DNA from 2 places in the Klebsiella electrica genome. Region 1 is predicted to be linked to the other one. Evidence: predicted binding sites of a transcription regulator. Region 1 holds the regulator's gene; the other holds the start of a gene.
The links. Region 1 encodes PurR, which represses purine synthesis genes. Its sites were predicted from a motif close to CANGCAAACGTTTGCNTG; they were not measured.

Region 1 (12,127 bases):
TTTCGCAGCCTGGGCTTTCTGCTCTGCGGCTGGTTTAGCAGCGGCTTTGTGGTGTTTTTTCGCAGCCTGGGCTTTCTGTTCAGCGGCTGGTTTAGCAGCGGCTTTGTGGTGTTTTTTCGCAGCCTGAGCTTTCTGTTCAGCGGCTGGTTTAGCAGCGGTTTTGTGCTGTTTCTTATGATGCACGGTTTTGGCAGTGGTGCTGTGAGTTGCAGCAGCCGGAGCCTGAGTGGTGCTTACTGCGTCAGCAGCGAAAGCAGCAGAAGACAGACCCATAGCAGCGGCAACGACCAGAGCTAATACTTTTTTCATTCTGATATCCTCGAAATTGTTTCTTCAGTTAACCCCACTGCGGGGCTGTTGAAGTCACTATAAGTATTTCTTTCCCAGGCTTCAGTGAGTGTTTGGTATCGGCAAGTAACGGAATGTACAACGGCTGTGGCGGGCGAAAAACAGGAGGCTCCGCTGACGACGGAATACGCGTCGGCGGAGGGAAGGGACGGTTAGCGACGCGGAGTCCGGGACAACGCCGTGAGCAGCGCCGGGCGGGTCATTGGTACGCAATAGGCGGGCTGGCCGCGTTCAAAACGCCATCCTTCGGACAGCGGTCCGGCATCAACGGTGTCAAAACCAAACGCCTCGTACAGCGCGGCGGCTATCGCTTTCCCTTCTTCACTATCGCCTGCCAGCGGCAGCGCCCGACGATTTTCCGCGCCTGCGGGCAGTCCATCGCTTTCCAGTTGGGTCATAGGAATCGCGTTAAACGCTTTGGTGACGGTGGCGGCAGGCAGGATTTGAGCGAGTAATTCGCTGGTAGTGATATCTCCTGACTCCAGCGCCTCAACCGGGCCGTCACGTTCGGGATAATAATTCACTGCATCAATGACATGTTTATCTTTAATTGCGGCGACCGGCAGTGAGTGGATGGCACTGAGCGGCACGGCAATGACCACCACCTCGCCAAATTCGGCAGCGTCATTTGCGCTGCCGACCTGGCTACCAATCATCGGACCCAGGCTGAACAGAGTCTGTGGTCCCCGCGAGTTACTCAACATGACATCGTGACCGGCGGCAAGCGCCAGCTTCGCCACAGACCGGCCAACGAATCCGGCACCGATAATACCAATCTTCATTTTCAACTCCTTACGAATGATCAGGGTGTGGCGATAAATTTAATTCCATCTGTACAGAAGATAAATCGTAAGATAGTGGAATGATAAACAACTCAAATGAGTGAATCATGGACCAGCTCACCAGTATCAGGGTTTTCGTAAAGGCGGCTGAGACGGGGTCGTTTGCCGCCACGGCCGCACAACTGCGGCTCTCGCCGCAGATGGTCGCCCGACACGTGGCCGCGCTTGAGGCGCATCTGGGCACTTCATTAATCGCCCGCACCACGCGCCGACAGACGCTCACCGATATCGGGCGTGGCTACTATGAACGTTGCCGCGTGGTACTGGCTGAAATAGCGGAAGCGGACGCGGTGGCGCAGGAAATGAAAGCGACCCCATCAGGCATTATCCGGGTGAATGCGCCGGTCACGTTTGGTTCGCATGCGCTCGCGGCCTTTATTACCGACTATCTTGCCCGCTACCCTGACGTCCAGGTCGAGCTGACGCTGAGCGACCGCATTGTCGACCCGATTGAAGAGGAGTTTGAGGTGATCGTGCGTATCGGCGAGCTGGCCGACAGTTCGATGGTCGCTTGGCCGCTGCTGCCATACCGGCTGATTGCCTGTGCGTCACCTGACTATATTTTGCGTCACGGCGAGCCGCAGACGCCGACCGATCTTCAACAGCATGCGTGTCTGGTCTATGGTCACTGGTCGGCAGGGAGCGCCTGCCGGTGGCAATTTGAGAAAGAGGGGACCATGTTCGAGGTTAAACCCTCCGGGCGCTTGCGCGCAAATGACTGGAAGGCGCTGATGAATGCCGCCATTGCGGGGCACGGTATTACCCTGGGGCCGGAAGAGGTGTTGAAAACCGAAGTGGCGCGGGGGAGTCTGGTGCAGGTTTTAGCCGGATACTCAGGACCTGCGCGGCCCATGCATGTTCTGGTGCCGACCGGACGGCGGCGAACGACGAAAATTAAATGTTTTGTCGACGCATTAAGAGCCGCACTGGGCCCGCGCTGAATCCGTTCGGGCACCCCGTGTGCAGGGTGCCGCTGGGCATTAGCGCGCCGCGCGTTGCAAAATTACGCTGGACGGTTGACGCTGCAGGAAACGCATCCGCAGCATCATCATCACTGCCGCCGAGGTGAGCCCGATAATAAATCCGCACCAGAAACCCGCAGGCCCCATACGCGGAACCAGCGTATCCGTTAAGGCCAACAGGTAGCCGCTCGGCAGCCCCAGCACCCAGTACGCGGTAAACGTGATAAAGAAGATCGACCGCGTGTCTTTATATCCGCGCAAAATCCCGCTACCAATGACCTGTACGGAGTCAGAAATCTGATAAATCGCGGCCAGCAGCATCAGCTGGGAAGCCAGCAGGACCACTTCCGGACTGTCGTTATACAGTAGCGCAATCTGCTTACGCATCAGAATAGTGAAAATCGCCGTGACGACGGCCATGCAGACGCCAACGCCGACCCCGGTTCTGGCAGACACCTGCGCATCGAGGGTCGAACCCTGTCCAAGACGGAAGCCGACGCGGATGGTCACCGCTGCCGCTAGCGAGAGAGGTAAAACGAACATCAGCGAGCTGAAGTTCAGGGCTATCTGATGGCCCGCGACGTCCACAATCCCTAACGGGGAAACCAGCAGCGCAACGACCGCAAACAGGGTGACTTCGAAAAACAGCGCCAGCGCAATCGGCAGCCCGAGCTGCGCCAGGCGTTTAAGCACGCCGAAGTCCGGGCCGCTGAAGCTTTCATCGCTACGGATATCGCGCATAGAACGGGCGCGGCGTACCCAGGAGATCATGCAAAAGAACATCACCCAGTAAACGGATGCTGTCGCCACGCCGCAGCCGATGCCGCCCAGTTCGGGCATGCCAAAATGGCCGTAGATAAAGATATAGTTCACGGGAATATTGACCAGCAGGCCGATAAATCCTATCACCATCCCCGGTTTAGTTTTCGCAAGGCCTTCACACTGGTTACGTGCGACCTGGAAGAAGAGATAGCCGGGAGTGCCCCACAGCAGCGCACGCAGGTAGCCCACCGCTTTTTCGGCAAGGGCCGGGTCAATATTGTGCATCGAGCTGATGATGTACCCGGCGTTCCACAGGACCACCATGACCAGCAGCGACACCAATCCCGCCAGCCAGAACCCCTGACGAACCTGGTGGGCAATGCGGTCGCGGCGACCGGAGCCGTTTAGCTGCGCGATAACCGGCGTCAGCGCCAGCAGCAGACCATGGCCAAAGAGAATGGCGGGGAGCCAGATCGAGGTGCCAATCGCGACGGCCGCCATGTCGGTGGCGCTATAGCCGCCCGCCATGACGGTATCGACAAAGCCCATGGAGGTCTGGGCGACCTGTGCGAGGATCACCGGGATAGCCAGTGCTAATAACTGACGCGCTTCAATAAAATACTTCTGCACGTGAACACCTTTATATTGTTGTTATTTTGAGACTAAAAAAGCCGCCGTAAATGGCAGCAAGAAGAAAGAGCTGAAGGGATTTCCAGTCTATTGTAGCGAGGATGCGCCATTAAGCCAGTGAAAAAATGGTAGGGCACGATGCGCGCTGGCAACCTGTTTTGCCAACTGGTATTGTTCCCGACAGGTATAACGGTAATGATACCGTCACGAAAGTCTACAGGAGTAAAGCATGTTTACTGGCATTGTGCAGGGGACCGCTAAAGTGGTGTCCATCGATGAAAAACCCAATTTTCGCACCCATGTGGTGGAATTGCCTGAGCATATGCTCGCCGGCATCGAGACCGGGGCATCGGTGGCGCACAACGGTTGCTGCCTGACGGTCACCGAAATTGACGGTCCGCGCATCAGTTTCGACCTGATGAAAGAGACGCTACGTATTACCAACCTCGGCGCTGTAGAGGTGGGGGACGTGGTCAACGTGGAACGAGCGGCGAAATTCAGCGATGAGATCGGTGGCCATCTGATGTCCGGTCACATTATGACCACGGCGGAAATCGTCAAGATCCTGACCTCGGAAAATAACCGCCAGATCTGGTTTAAAGTTCAGGACCCGACGCTAATGAAATATATCCTCTATAAAGGATTTATCGGCGTCGACGGGATCAGCCTGACGGTCGGTGAAGTGACGCCGACGCGTTTTTGCGTGCATTTGATCCCGGAAACCCTGCAGCGCACCACGCTTGGCGTCAAAAAACTCGGCGACCGGGTGAATATCGAGATCGACCCGCAAACCCAGGCGGTCGTCGATACCGTGGAACGCGTGCTGGCGGCGAAAGAAGCAGCCCAGCGCCTGAGCGATGAATGATTGGGCGCCGCTGCCGGATGAAGAATGAAAGAAAAGGCATCCCCCGTGTTAACGGGGGATAGTTTTAGCGGGCAACGCGAAGGCCGTTTTCAACACCGCGAGAAAAGACGACCTGCCAGAGCTGAATATCGCGTGCGCGAAATGCTCCCGCGCAGGCGTTGAGATAATAGCTAAACATCCGTTTAAAACGTTCCGAATAGTTATCGGCGATCTCGGGCCAGCTGGCCAGGAAGCGCTCGTACCAGGCCATTAACGTGGTATCGTAATCGGCACCGATATTGTGCCAGTCTTCCATCACAAAATGGGATTCGCTGGCTTGCGCGATATGACGAACCGAAGGCAGGCAACCGTTGGGGAAAATATATTTATTGATCCACGGATCGACGCTGTGGTCCGTTTTTTTGGAGCCAATGGTGTGCAGTAAGAAACGACCGTCAGGTTTCAAATTACGATCTACCACGTCAAAATAGGTGGCGTAATTTTTAGGTCCCACGTGTTCAAACATCCCGACGGAAACAATGCGATCAAAGTGGTCATGCAGATCGCGATAGTCCTGCAGCAAAATGGTGACATCCAACCCTTCGCATCGCTGCTGGGCCATTTTTTGCTGCTCGGCGGAAATGGTCACCCCGACCACGCTGACGTGATAATTTTTGGCCATGTAGTAAGCCAGCCCACCCCAGCCGCAGCCAATATCCAGCACCCGCATCCCCGGTTCCAGCTGCAGCTTGCGGCAAATAAGATCTAATTTAGCTACCTGCGCCTCTTCCAGCGATTGCGCCTCTTTCCAGTACGCGCAGGAATATTGCATATAGGGGTCGAGCATACGGCTGAAAAGATCGTTGCCGAGGTCGTAATGTTCTTTCCCGACAATCCAGGCGCGCTTTTTACTTTGTAGATTAAACAGGCGAGCGCCCGCGACGCGCAACGTATCTTTGAGATGATGCGGGAGCTGATTTTCCAGCCCGGCGCGCAGTACTTTATGGAAGAATAGATCCAGCCGTTCGCAATCCCACCAGCCGTCCATATAACTTTCACCTAACCCCAGTGACCCTTCCTGCAAAACACGTTTAAAAAAGAGCGGATTGTTAATCTGCAGATCGGAGGGGGAGGGGCCATTGACTTCAATGCCCGCGCGACCGAGTAATTCGGTTGCAATTCGGTACCAGTCGTCGTTTGGTACGCTTACTTCTTCTATACACGATGAACTCATAGCTTCTCCATCACGCCCAAGTGATCAGAACCTTAAAACAGCGTAGACGCTTTTTTGGCTTTGTGAGAAATCTCACGGAATATCCGTGAAGCTGCTATCCGACGTAGAACAGAGGAAGGGCGAAAACCCTTGCCGAAAGGCCTTCCATGGTGAAACGGGATGCATCCTGCTCCCGTTAATCTTAAAAATTTTTTTATTTATGTGAAGCCGCACCAGTATAGGCCGCTGAGATCAGGCTTTCAATAAAAATATATTAGCAGGCTAATTACTGACCTGTAACATCACTGAAACGCATTTATGCATGCGATGACTCCGTGGTCAGGCACACGCTCTGACGCTGCATAAAATAGCCCAGCCCGGCCAGCACGATAGAAACCAGCATCACGCTGGTGGTGGTCAGCAGCGGCGTGGCAATCAGCGCCGAGACCAGCAGGCTGGTCATGAAGCACAGGCCGAGCTGCAGCGTGTTCTGCAACGCGGCGGCACGACCTGTCGCCTGGGGGAACGGCTTCAGCGCCTGGGCGACAACTATCGGGTAAATCCCGCCATTGACAATCGCCATCACGCAGAAGGGAATCATCACCACAATAATTGAGGCGTCCGCAGCCAGGCCCACCATCCAGGTTGCGGCCACGCTGACGGCGAAAATCACCAGTAGCCAGGGCAGCAGCTGTTGGCCCTGCCATTTCTGCAGCGCCGCGCGGCATCCATAGCCACCGACTAAAAAGGCGATAGTCTGCGGGACATAGCTAAGACCGATAGCGGTCGGACCGTAGCCCATCTCATGGAGAATAAACGGCGACCCGGTCAACCAGGCAAAAAAGCTGGCGGAGCAGGCGGCGTAAATCAGCACGTTGCCGCTGTATTCGCGTGAGCGCAGCAGCGTCATAAAGGTCAGTTTTTCGCGGGCGTCACCCTGCGGCCTGGCGACCGGCTTCAGGCGCAGGGCGGGGACCATCAGCAGCAGGGCGATGGCAAAAAGAGTGGCAAAAATGGTCTGCCATTCGAGATGGGCGAGCAGCCAGCTGCCGAGCAACGGCGCCAGAGCCGGCGATAACCCCACCAGCGGCATGATGGTGGCGAAAATACGGTTAGTGCGCTGGGCGGGATAATAGTCCGTGACCATCGCCTGCCAGGTCACCGCCGCCGCGCAGACGCCGAGAGCCTGGATAAAGCGCAGCGCCAGCATCAGGGTGGCATCGCGTACCCACAGCATTCCCAGACAGCCGATAGCGAAGATAGCCAGCCCGGTCAGCAGAATCGGTTTACGTCCGTAGCGGTCCGAGAGCGGGCCCCAGAACAGCTGCCCAATGGCGAAGCCGGCGAGGAACAGACTCAGGCTGGCGCTGACTGACGCCGCAGAGGTATTGAGATCCTGCTGGATAGCCGAAAAGGCCGGCAGATACATGTCGGTGGCCAGGAAACCCAGCACGCTGAGTCCCGCCAGCCACACTAAAAATCCTTTCCCCGGTTGTTGCATAACATTCTCTTATAGATACAGATAGGATGCCGCAGAGTGTAGGGAGTGCATTCTGGCTTGTGAAACGCTAATATTTTCTACATGCATTCAAAATTTTTGCAGGCAGAATATGTGGTCCGAATACTCACTCGAAGTTGTTGATGCTGTCGCCCGCAACGGCAGCTTCAGCGCAGCGGCGCAGGAGTTGCACCGCGTACCTTCGGCGGTCAGTTATACCGTCCGTCAGCTGGAAGAGTGGCTGGCGGTACCGCTTTTTGAACGCCGCCATCGCGATGTCGAATTGACCCCCGCCGGGCTTTGGTTTTTACAGGAGGGACGTTCTGTTATCAAAAAAATGCAGATCACCCGCCAGCAGTGCCAGCAGATAGCCAACGGCTGGCGCGGTCAGCTGTCGATAGCCGTGGATGACATCGTTAAACCGGCCCGTATGCGGCAGATGATTGTCGATTTTTATCGTCACTTTCCGGATGTCGAGCTGATTGTTTTTCAGGAGGTCTTCAACGGCGTCTGGGACGCGCTGGCCGACGGGCGCGTGGAGCTAGCTATCGGGGCCACCCGTTCTATTCCGGTGGGGGGGCGCTACGCTTTTCGCGATATGGGGATGCTGAGCTGGGATTGCGTGGTGGCGAGCCATCATCCGCTGGCGCAGATGACCGGCCCACTCAGCGATGATGTGTTGCGCAACTGGCCGTCGCTGGTCCGGGAGGATACCTCCCGCTCGTTACCGAAACGCACGACCTGGCTACTGGATAACCAGAAAAGGGTGGTGGTGCCGGACTGGGAGTCATCGGCGACCTGCCTGTCGGCGGGATTGTGCGTTGGCATGGTGCCGAGCCATTTCGCCCGCCCCTGGATTGACCGCGGCGAATGGACCGCGCTGGCGCTGGAAAACCCGTTTCCGGATGCCGCATGCTGCCTGACATGGCAGCAGAGCGACGCCTCGCCGGCCCTCTCATGGCTGCTGGATTATCTGGGGGACAGTGAAACGTTAAACCGGGAGTGGCTGCGGGCGCCGGAGTAGCCGGCGCCGCACGGGCGATTAGCGACGGTAGTCGACGAACGGGCCGTCGACGACAGAGCGGCGCTCTACCAGTCGCGGGTGAACCTCAATCGACTGAGATTCTTCACGCTTATTGACGATCCGATCCATCAGCATATTGAAGGCCGCTTCCCCCAGCGAGTCTTTCGGCTGATGGATGGTGGTCAGCGCCGGGCTGAAATAGCGGGCGTTACGCACGTTATCATAACCGATCAGCGAAATGTCCTGCGGCACGCGCAGACCCATCTCATCCGCAGCACAGATGGCGCCCATCGCCATGATGTCGCCGCCGCAGAAGACTGCCGTCGGGCGATGCTGCTGGCTGAGGATCTGCTGCATCGCGCGGTAGCCGGATTCAGGCTCGAAGTCGCCCTGAACAATCCAGTTTTCCGGAACGGCGATCTGCGCTTCTTCCATGGCTTTCATAAAGCCCGCCAGGCGCCCGGCGCCGGTGTTACGCTCCAGTGGACCCGGGATCACGCCGATTTCACGGTGGCCGCGTTCGATCAGGTAGCGACCAGCCATGTAGCCGCCTTCGAAGGCGTTATCGATCACCGAATCGGTGAAGTCGGCTTTGGATTCACCCCAGTCCATTACCACCATCGGAATATGGCGGTACTCTTCCAGCATACTGAGCACCGATTCCGGATATTCAGAACACATAACCAGCATGCCGTCGACGCGCTTTTGCGCCATCATCGACAGATAGGCCTGCTGTTTTTCCGGATCGTTCCACGCATTGCCGAGAATCAGGGTATAGCCTTTCTGGAAACAGCTCTTTTCTACGGCTTCAATAATCTCAGCGAAATAGGCCGCTTCGCTGCTGGTGGCCAGCAGGCCGATCGATTTGGTGTGATTAACCTTCAGGCTGCGAGCAACGGCACTTGGAGAATAGTGCAGTTCTTTGATCGCCGCCCACACGGCGTTGCGGGTCTCTTCCGCCACGAAACGGGTTTTGTTAATTACATGTGATACTGTTGTAGTGGAAACGTTTGCGCGCTTCGCTACATCTTTAATTGTTGCCATTACTTCTCACTCCAGACCTTGACCTGATCGTCTGATTATCGATACGTAAACGTTTGCCTGTACACACCCTGAAGACAATTTTCATCATTGCATCACGTCGGGAAAACGACACAGAACGACAGGAAGGGGTCAATGGCCGATACGCTTTCAAATTAGCGTGGGATTTTGTCCGATCTTGCGGCAAAGGGGAAGAGCAAAAATGTGCATCGCCCTAAAACATGGAAGATTTTTGCGCGATAGTGTGCAAAAATGAGCAAGCTCACTTTTCATGTGGGGATAACAGGGGGAAAAATTGATGGATACAGATTTAAAGTTTTCGCTGACGACAACGATTATTGTCCTGGGTCTTATCGTGGCCGCTGGCCTGACAGCGGTACTGCACTGATTTATCCGGGGGAGAGGTCTCTTTCCCCCGACATCCCGCCATTATTACCAATTTCGCAAAAATCTTTTGCCATTTCGTTTACTTTTGTTTTTTTGTGATTGATGTCATGCTTTTGACTTCTAATGAGATACCGTCGCCGATGACGGTCTGCTGGAGTCATTGCATGAAAATCAACTTCCCCTTATTAGCGCTGGCGATAGGCGCGTTTGGTATTGGTACCACGGAGTTTTCCCCGATGGGGCTGCTGCCGGTGATTGCCAAAGGCGTCGACGTGTCAATTCCGGCGGCGGGAATGCTGATCAGCGCTTATGCGATCGGCGTGATGGTCGGGGCGCCGCTGATGACTTTGCTGCTCTCTCATCGCGCGCGCAGAAATGCGCTGATTTTTCTGATGGCGATCTTCACGCTGGGTAACGTCCTCTCCTCAATGGCGCCGGATTACACCACGCTGCTGATTTCGCGCATTATCACCAGCCTTAACCACGGGGCTTTCTTCGGCCTCGGTTCGGTGGTGGCGGCGAGCGTGGTGCCCAAACACAAACAGGCCAGCGCGGTGGCGACCATGTTCATGGGGTTGACCATCGCGAATATTGGCGGCGTTCCGGCGGCGACATGGCTGGGCGAAACGATCGGCTGGCGGATGTCGTTCCTCGCGACGGCAGGTCTGGGGCTGGTGGCGATGGTTAGCCTGTGGTTTTCGTTGCCCAAAGGCAGCGCTGGCGAGCGCCCGAACGTTAAACAGGAGCTCTCCGTGTTGGTCCGTCCGCAGGTGCTCTCCGCGCTGCTGACCACCGTGCTGGGGGCAGGCGCCATGTTCACCCTCTATACCTATATTGCGCCGGTGCTGCACACCGTTACGCACGCCTCGCCGCTGTTCGTCACCGTCATGCTGGTGTTGATTGGCGTCGGCTTTTCGCTGGGTAACTACCTGGGCGGTAAGTTCGCCGACCGCTCCGTCTCCGGGACGCTGAAGGGTTTTCTGCTGCTGCTGATGGTTATCATGCTGGCAATTCCGCTGCTGGCGCAGACGCAGCTGGGGGCCGCTATCAGTATGGTGGTCTGGGGGGCGGCGACCTTCGCCGTGGTTCCGCCGCTGCAAATGCGGGTGATGCGCGTGGCCCATGAAGCGCCGGGGCTCTCTTCGTCAGTCAATATCGGGGCGTTTAATCTCGGCAATGCGCTGGGCGCGGCAGCCGGCGGCGCGGTGATTTCCGGCGGACTGGGCTATGCTTTTGTGCCGGTGATGGGGGCGATAATTGCCGGGGGGGCGCTGCTGCTGGTGCTGTTCGGCGGGCGTTCGCAGCCGGAAGAGGCGTTGGTCGGATAGCCGATGTATTCGCAGAAGGGTTGCCCCTTCTGCGTTCGCGTTTTAGGCCGCCAGATTGGCCGCGACAAACTTCCAGTTTACCAGCGCCCAGAAGTGCGCCAGGTAGTCAGGACGGGCGTTACGGTAGTCGATGTAATAGGCATGTTCCCAGACATCCACGGTCAGCAGCGGTTTGGCATCGCCGGTCAGCGGCGTGCCAGCGTTGCTGGTGGAGACAATGCTCAGGCTGCCATCGCTGTTTTTAACCAGCCATGTCCAGCCGGCACCAAAGTTCTTCGCCGCCGCGTCGGTAAACTTCGCTTTGAACTCTGCAAAGTTGCCGAAGGATTGATTGATAGCGGCTGCCAGCTCACCTTCCGGTTCGCCGCCCGCATTCGGTGCGAGGCAGTTCCAGTAGAAAGTATGGTTCCAGACCTGGGCCGCATTGTTAAAGATGCCGCCTTCAGAAGAGCGGACGATCGCTTCTAAAGATTGACCTTCAAACGCGGTGCCTTTGATCAGGTTGTTGAGGTTGGTGACATAGGCCTGGTGATGTTTACCGTAGTGGTATTCCAGGGTTTCTGCGGAAATGTGCGGCGCCAGGGCGTCTTTTGCATACGGTAATGCAGGTAATTCAAACGACATTGTTACTCTCCTTATAACTTCTTGTTTTTTAGCTCACATTCAAAGGATGTTTTACCATCCAGAACAGCATGTACTGTCCCTCGCCGCGGCGAGTGCGACAGGTTTTTATTGTGATCAGAATGCTAACACTTGCAGAAGGGAGTTAAAAGCCTTGCAATGATAAAGGGTATATTTAACAACCGCAGCCGGTTAAGCCTTAGCCGGACGGCAGGAGATCCCCTTGCCGCAGAGCCGGTTGAATGCTGTTGCTGCTAAAAGATAAAGTGATGACTGAAAAATCCATTTTGCAGAGGTCTGTGGTGTCTAATCCGCTACGAGCGGCCTTCGGCCTCGGATCATGGCGGCATGTCCTGGCATGAGATGAGCCTGGCGTTATAGCGAGAACAGTTGACCTGCCGCAGGCGCGGCAGGTGAGGTTCAGCGAATGGTTTTGGGGGTCATTACGCGGCGCGCGCCGACATAGTGGCGAATCCAGTAATCCTCGCTTAATGAGGTTATCTGGATATCGCGGCCGGTACGCGGCGACTGAATAAACTTGCCGTTGCCGACGTAAACGCCGACGTGATCGGCAGTGCCGCGCCCACGGGTGCGGAAGAAGACCAGATCGCCGCTTTGCAACTCGCC
Region 2 (6,380 bases), 2.6 Mb from region 1:
GCTGAAAATTGCCGAGTTCGGTGGCCTGACGGTCCAGCAGGCGGTGAGCAACGGCGAACTGGATCTCGCCATGACAGCGCTGCCGGTAGATGAAGACAGCGGCCTGAGCACGTTGCCGCTCTTCAACCATCCGCTGTGCGTGCTGACGCCAAGAACGGAGGAGTGGGAAAGCGTTCAGTCACTGTCGCCGGAAGCGCTCGCGGCCCATCCGCTGGTCATTTATAACGAAGGTTTCGCTCTGAACCGGCAGCTGATGGCGCTGTTTACCTGTCATGAGGTGAAGCCGCGCATCGCGGTGCGCAGCGGCCAGTGGGATTTCCTCGCGGCTATGGTGCAGGCGGGCATCGGCGTGGCTATCCTGCCGCAACCGATCTGTGAACGTCTCGATGCGGAGAATTTTTGCTCGATACCGCTGCAGAGCGAGCTGCACTGGGAGCTGGGGATGATCTGGCGGGAAGGCGTTTATCTGTCGCACAGCGCGCAGGCGTGGCTGGAATGCAGTAAGGCGTTCTGGCTGAAGTAAGTTCCCGGAGGCGGCGCGCGGCGGCTTCGTGCCGGGTCGCGGCGTAAACGCCTTATCAGAGCGACGCTTTCACCCCAACCCGTCCCGCACGCGCCTTTTTCCCCGGCAAGCAAAAGCGCCGCCGGGGAGAAGGTACGCGATTACTGATCTTCGATGAGCAGCGTTTCCAGCAGGTCAAGGTCGTGGAGCAGCTTCTGCAGCGTTTCATTGCTGATCTGTCGGGTCGCCCGAAGATGATACAGCTCGCCGCGTTCTGAACGCAGCGCCGCCAGGCGGAACCGACGCTCAAGCTGCTCTTCGAGTATCGAGGTTTCCACATCGTTACGTCCGTCGACGCGGCGGCGCAGGTTACCAATCACCCGCGAACTGACCTCAGTCAGCAGCTGGTTATCAATATTCTCTTTGGTATCGGCCGCCAGACGCTCTTCCATTTTCTGAATCGCGACAATCGCCACATCCGCCGTCGCCGCGCGCGCCAGCCGCTCTTCTTTCCGCTGCTGAACGTGGTCGCTCGATTCAATGTGGCGGAGCAAAATCGGCAGCGCAATCACCCCGACAAACAGCGAGAACAGAATCACCCCAGCGGCCAGGAAGATCAGCTCATAGCGGGCCGGGAAGACGTTGCCGTCCGGCAGCAGCAGCGGAATCGACAGCACACCGGCGAGGGTTATCGCCCCGCGGACTCCGGCAACGGAGGAGATAAGCAGCTCACGGGTGGTCCACGAACCAAATTCCATCGGTTTCTTTTTCAGGAAACGCTGGCTTAATTTGCGCATCGTCCACAGCCAGCCAAAACGCACCAGCATCAGCGCGGCGTAGATCAGGATAATGTCGGTAAACAGCATCCAGGTTTCAACATTAGGATCTGCTTCCGCCGCCACCAGCGATGTCGACAGAATCTCCGGCAGTTGCAGGCCCAACAGCAGGAACACCATGCCGTTAAAGACAAATTCCAGCATCGCCCAGGTACTGTTCGCTCGCAGGCGCATGGCCAGCGGCGCGGTGCGCATCACACCGGAACGGGTGATGGTCATCCCCGCCGCCACCGCCGCCAGGATCCCGGATACACCGATATGTTCCGCGATCAGGTAGGAGGCAAACGGCAGCAGGAACAGCAGCACAATCTGCGTCGCTGGCTCATCGCCGCCCCAGCGGCTGAGGAAGCGCATCGAACGACCATACAGCCAGCTCACCACAAACCCGGCGAGGATGCCGCCGATGGCGACTTTGAGGAACTCGACCGTCGCACCGCCGACGGTAAAGACCATCGTGCCCATCGCCACGGCGACGGCAAACTTCAGCGAGACCAGGCCGGAGGCATCGTTCATCAACGCCTCGCCCTGCAAAATCCCCATAATTTTTTTCGGAATGCGTCCTTCGCCCACGATGCCTGACAGCGCCACGGCATCGGTCGGTGACAACACCGCCGCCAGCGCGAAGGCGGGAATCAGCGGAATACCCGGCACGATCCAGTAAATGAGGAAGCCAATCCCCACCACCGTCACCAGCACCAGCGCCAGCGCCAGCCCGAGGATTTCTCGTCCGTGCTCAATAAATTCGCGGGTCGGCGTTTTCCAGCCATCGGCAAAAAGCAGCGGCGGGATAAACAAGACCAGGAACAGCTCGGGGTCGAATTCAACGTGCAAACCAAACGTCGGCCACGCCAGTAGCGCGCCAATGGCGATTTGCATCAGTGGTAGTGGGACCTGAAAGGGCAGTACGCGTGTAACCACCCCGGAGAGAGAGACCACGAGGGTCATAATGAGTATGGTGAAGAATATTTCCATGTGTTCCCTGTTTGCTGGGTTTTCTTATTTTATACCCTCAATAATTCGAGTTGCAGGCAGACAGCGACGCAGGGAATCCCCAGGAGCTTACTGAAGTAAGTGACTGGGGTGAGCGAGAACAGCCAACGCTCATGCAACTTGAAGTATGACGGGTATACACCGGAGCCGTCATGTCTCTGGATAATACGCTACTCAGATTAACGCAAAAGGAAACAGGATGTGGCTTAAAAATAAAACGGGCGGCCTGAGCCGCCCGCGATGCGCAAGAAAAGCTTAAATGGCCCAACCGCCGGCGTAGAAGATAACCAGCGCGGCCGCGATGATGACGGTCCCCACGTTCAGCTTACGCCACTCGCCGGAGACCAGACGGCCAATCACCAGGGTGGCAAAGCCGATCATGATGCCGGTGACGATGTTACAGGTCAGTACGATAAAGACCGCGGTGATCAGCCCGGCCATCGCATCGACGAAATCGTTAAAGTCGATTTTCGCCACGTTGCTCAGCATCAGCAGACCGACATACATCAGCGCAGGTGCCGTGGCATACGCAGGCACCAGATAAGAGAGCGGAGAGAGGAACAGAATCAGCAGGAACAGCACGCCAACGGTTACCGCGGTGAGGCCGGTTTTACCGCCCGCCGCAGTCCCCGCCGCCGATTCGATATACACCGCCGCCGGCGCCGCCCCGACAACGCCGGAGAAGACGCTGCTCAGGGAGTCGGTGGTCAAGGCTTTACCGCCGTTGATAATCTGCCCGTCTTTATCCAGCAGGTTTGCCTGCCCCGCTACGGCGCGAATGGTGCCGGTGGCATCAAATACCGCCGTCATCACCAGCGCCAGCACGCTTGGCAGAATCACCGGGTTCAGCGCGCCGATGATATCGAGGCTGCCAATCAGTGAGTTGCCTTTGTCGTCGCTCAGCGACGGCATCGCGAAAATACCGGAGAAATGGACGTTCGGGTCAAAAATCAGCCCCACGATCGACACGCCGATAATGGTCAGCAGGATACCGCCCGGCACTTTCATTTTTTCCAGGCCAATGATCACCGCCAGCCCCACCAGCGACATAATCACCGGGAAGCTGTTGAAGTGACCCAGCGCGACCGGCAAACCGTCCAGCGGGTTTTTAATCACCAGGCCCACGCTGTTGGCGGCGATCAGCAGCAGAAACAGGCCGATACCTATCCCGGTGCCGTGCGCAACGCCCTGCGGTAAATTGCGCAGGATCCAGCTACGAATACCGGTGGCGGAGATAACGGTGAACAGCACGCCCATCAGGAACACGGCGCCCAGCGCAACCGGAATACTGATGTGCTGGCCCAGCACCAGGCTGAAGGCGGTGAACGCGGTCAGCGAAATAGCGCAGCCGATGGCCAGCGGCAGGTTTGCCCACAGCCCCATCACCAGAGAGCCTACGCCGGCGACCAGACACGTGGAGACGAACACGGCTGCCGGAGGGAATCCGGCTTTACCCAACATGCCCGGGACCACAATGACCGAGTACACCATCGCCAGGAAGGTGGTTAAACCGGCAACAATCTCCTGACGCACGGAGCTGCCACGAGCTGAAATTTTAAACCAGGCGTCTAACGAACCGCCGGTACGCGCTGAAGGCGTAGACATAGAAAACTTCCCCTGAAAATTTTAATCGTTCGTCCGTATGCGTGGTGGACCATCCACTGCCAGTTAAACGCGATCTCCTTGTGCTCTCTCACAGCGCCAGGGGGGCTGCAAAAAGCAAACGTTTAACTCCGCGCATACAATACGGTGGTCAGAATGCATTTGCTCCCCCCAAAGCGGGGTAAATAGTGAGCAAAATACAAAAGCAAACGATTATCCAGCCTTTAGACGCGCCTTTTCAACTGAAGTTTGTGTTAATTCGCTAAATTTTGCTTATGGCGTTCATCAAATAACCAGTCGATGCGCAAACGTTATCGTCCATGCGCAATCAGGTAACATTTTTGTATTGCGCTGATAGCAATTCACTGCGGTCATCACAAAAATCACTGCCTCACTGCGGGTAGCTGACAATACGATAAGGCAGCTGGCGTTCTTCAAACGCCCACCGCACGCGCTGGGATCGCAATGGATTGGGAGGGTGTACCGTCAGTATGGACGGTTCTCCGGTTATTCGTTCAAATTCACGACAGGAACTGACGGTGGTTAGCGGAAAAATTTCGCCAAAATAAACGGGTGAAAACGCCGGGCTGTGCCACAATTAAATTGTCGGCGCAATCCGGAACCTCCATCAACATCTTGCGCAATACCGAGGGGAGCCGATGTCGGGGGAAACCCTCCTGCGAACCATCAGGATAATGTTAAAGACAAAGACCGGAAAACAACTAAAGCGCCCTGTTGTGGCGCTTTAGTTTTATACATCATCCTCCAGCAGTCGCGCGCCGGTCCCCTCTTCACCCAGCTTATCTCCCGGGTTGCGCAGCGGGCAGTCGCGTCGCGACAGACAGCCGCAGCCGATACAGCCATCAAGCTGGTCGCGCAGCGCCGTCAAGGTATGAATACGCCGATCAAGCTCTTCCCGCCACTGCGATGAGAGCTGCTTCCACTCCTTCGCGCTGAGGTTATGCCCTTCCGGCAACACGCCAAACGCATCGCCAATGGTCGACAGCGGAATGCCGATTCGCTGAGCGATCTTAATGATCGCCACCGCGCGCAGCACATCGCGGCGATAGCGCCGCTGATTACCGGCATTACGCTGGCTGTGGATTAACCCTTTGCTTTCATAGAAATGCAGGGCAGAGACGGCCACGCCGGTTCGTTTTGCCACCTCGCCGGGGGTCAACAGCATTTTCATACGGGGGGATTTCTTTTCCATAAAAGCGCTTTACCTCAAGTTAACTTGAGGAATTATACTCGCCCGCAGACAAAACGACGAATCGAGAATTGAGAGAGGCCGCTTTATGTCCCATCAGGATATTATCCAAACGCTTATTGAATGGATTGATGAACATATCGATCAACCACTTAACATTGATGTAGTCGCCAGAAAATCGGGGTATTCAAAATGGTACCTCCAGCGGATGTTCCGCGCCGTGATGCATCAAACGCTGGGCGATTACATCCGCCAGCGGCGGCTGCTGCTGGCGGCGGAGGCACTCCGCACGACCCAGCGGCCGATCTTTGATATTGCGATGGATCTGGGCTATGTGTCGCAGCAGACGTTCTCACGGGTATTTCGCCGGGAGTTCGATCGTACCCCCAGCGATTATCGCCATCAAATTTCCGCCTGAGCGTTCACATACAAGGGCTGAGCAGCCCAGGCGCGTTGGCCAGCCACTGCCTGAACTCCTGCGGCGGCATCGCTTTCGCAAAGTACCAGCCCTGACAATACCGGACCCCGCGCTTTCGCAGCCAGTTGACCTGATCCGCGGTTTCGACGCCTTCGGCAATGGTCTTTAAGCGCAGGCTGTGAGCCATTTCAATAATATGCTCGGCGATCGTGTAGCTGGCACTGTTGGTGGTGAGCGTGTCGATAAACGATTTATCGATCTTCAGAATGTCTACATTAAGCGAGTGGAGATTCTGCAGATTAGAATAGCCGGTACCGAAGTCATCGATGGCAATTTCATACCCGGCTTCGCGGAATGCCTGGATGACCGGCATAATTTTCTGTACGTCAATAAATCCGCGCTCGGTGACTTCAATTTTAATTTGATGGCTATTCACCGCGTAATTCCGCGCCTTTTCAGTGATTTGGCTAATAAGCCGCGAAGAGTGGAAATCGGTGGCCGACAGGTTAATCGCAATATACAGATGTGGATGTGCGGCCAAAAATTCGCCAAGCCCGGAGAACAACTCATCCACCACGTAATCGGTGACCTGCGCAATCATCCCTTCATTTTCCGCCAGCGGAATAAACTCCGCCGGGGTCATCACCGGTCCGTCAAATCCCGGCCAGCGCAGCAGCGCTTCGGCTCCGACGCAGAGGTTATTTTCGATATCGATTATCGGCTGATAATGCAGGCACAGCTGACGCCGGTTGAGCGCGCGCTGCAGCATATTGCGCGGCGAATGGTATTGCTGTCGGCTGCGCGACCACACCAGTAAAATCA

Region 2: Electrica_RS23525 (NCS2 family permease) is a predicted target of PurR. The motif match lies at 4,045-4,062, and genes of this name have one in related genera.

The regions. Positions count from the first base shown of each region.
Region 1 is NZ_CP041247.1:2,316,180-2,328,306, forward strand. It holds gene asr (acid resistance repetitive basic protein Asr) at 1-309, opposite strand, end outside; gene Electrica_RS11000 (NADPH-dependent F420 reductase) at 501-1,130, opposite strand; gene Electrica_RS11005 (LysR family transcriptional regulator) at 1,238-2,131, shown strand; gene mdtK (MdtK family multidrug efflux MATE transporter) at 2,171-3,544, opposite strand; gene Electrica_RS11015 (riboflavin synthase subunit alpha) at 3,774-4,409, shown strand; gene cfa (cyclopropane fatty acyl phospholipid synthase) at 4,474-5,622, opposite strand; gene punC (purine nucleoside transporter PunC) at 5,918-7,102, opposite strand; gene punR (DNA-binding transcriptional activator PunR) at 7,212-8,123, shown strand; gene purR (HTH-type transcriptional repressor PurR) at 8,142-9,167, opposite strand; gene cydH (cytochrome bd-I oxidase subunit CydH) at 9,463-9,552, shown strand; gene Electrica_RS11045 (MFS transporter) at 9,716-10,879, shown strand; gene sodB (superoxide dismutase [Fe]) at 10,922-11,503, opposite strand; gene Electrica_RS11060 (C40 family peptidase) at 11,921-12,127, opposite strand, start outside.
Region 2 is NZ_CP041247.1:4,915,601-4,921,980, forward strand. It holds gene Electrica_RS23510 (LysR family transcriptional regulator) at 1-523, shown strand, start outside; gene Electrica_RS23515 (Na+/H+ antiporter) at 664-2,310, opposite strand; gene Electrica_RS23525 (NCS2 family permease) at 2,584-3,933, opposite strand; gene soxR (redox-sensitive transcriptional activator SoxR) at 4,682-5,143, opposite strand; gene soxS (superoxide response transcriptional regulator SoxS) at 5,229-5,558, shown strand; gene Electrica_RS23550 (EAL domain-containing protein) at 5,563-6,380, opposite strand, start outside.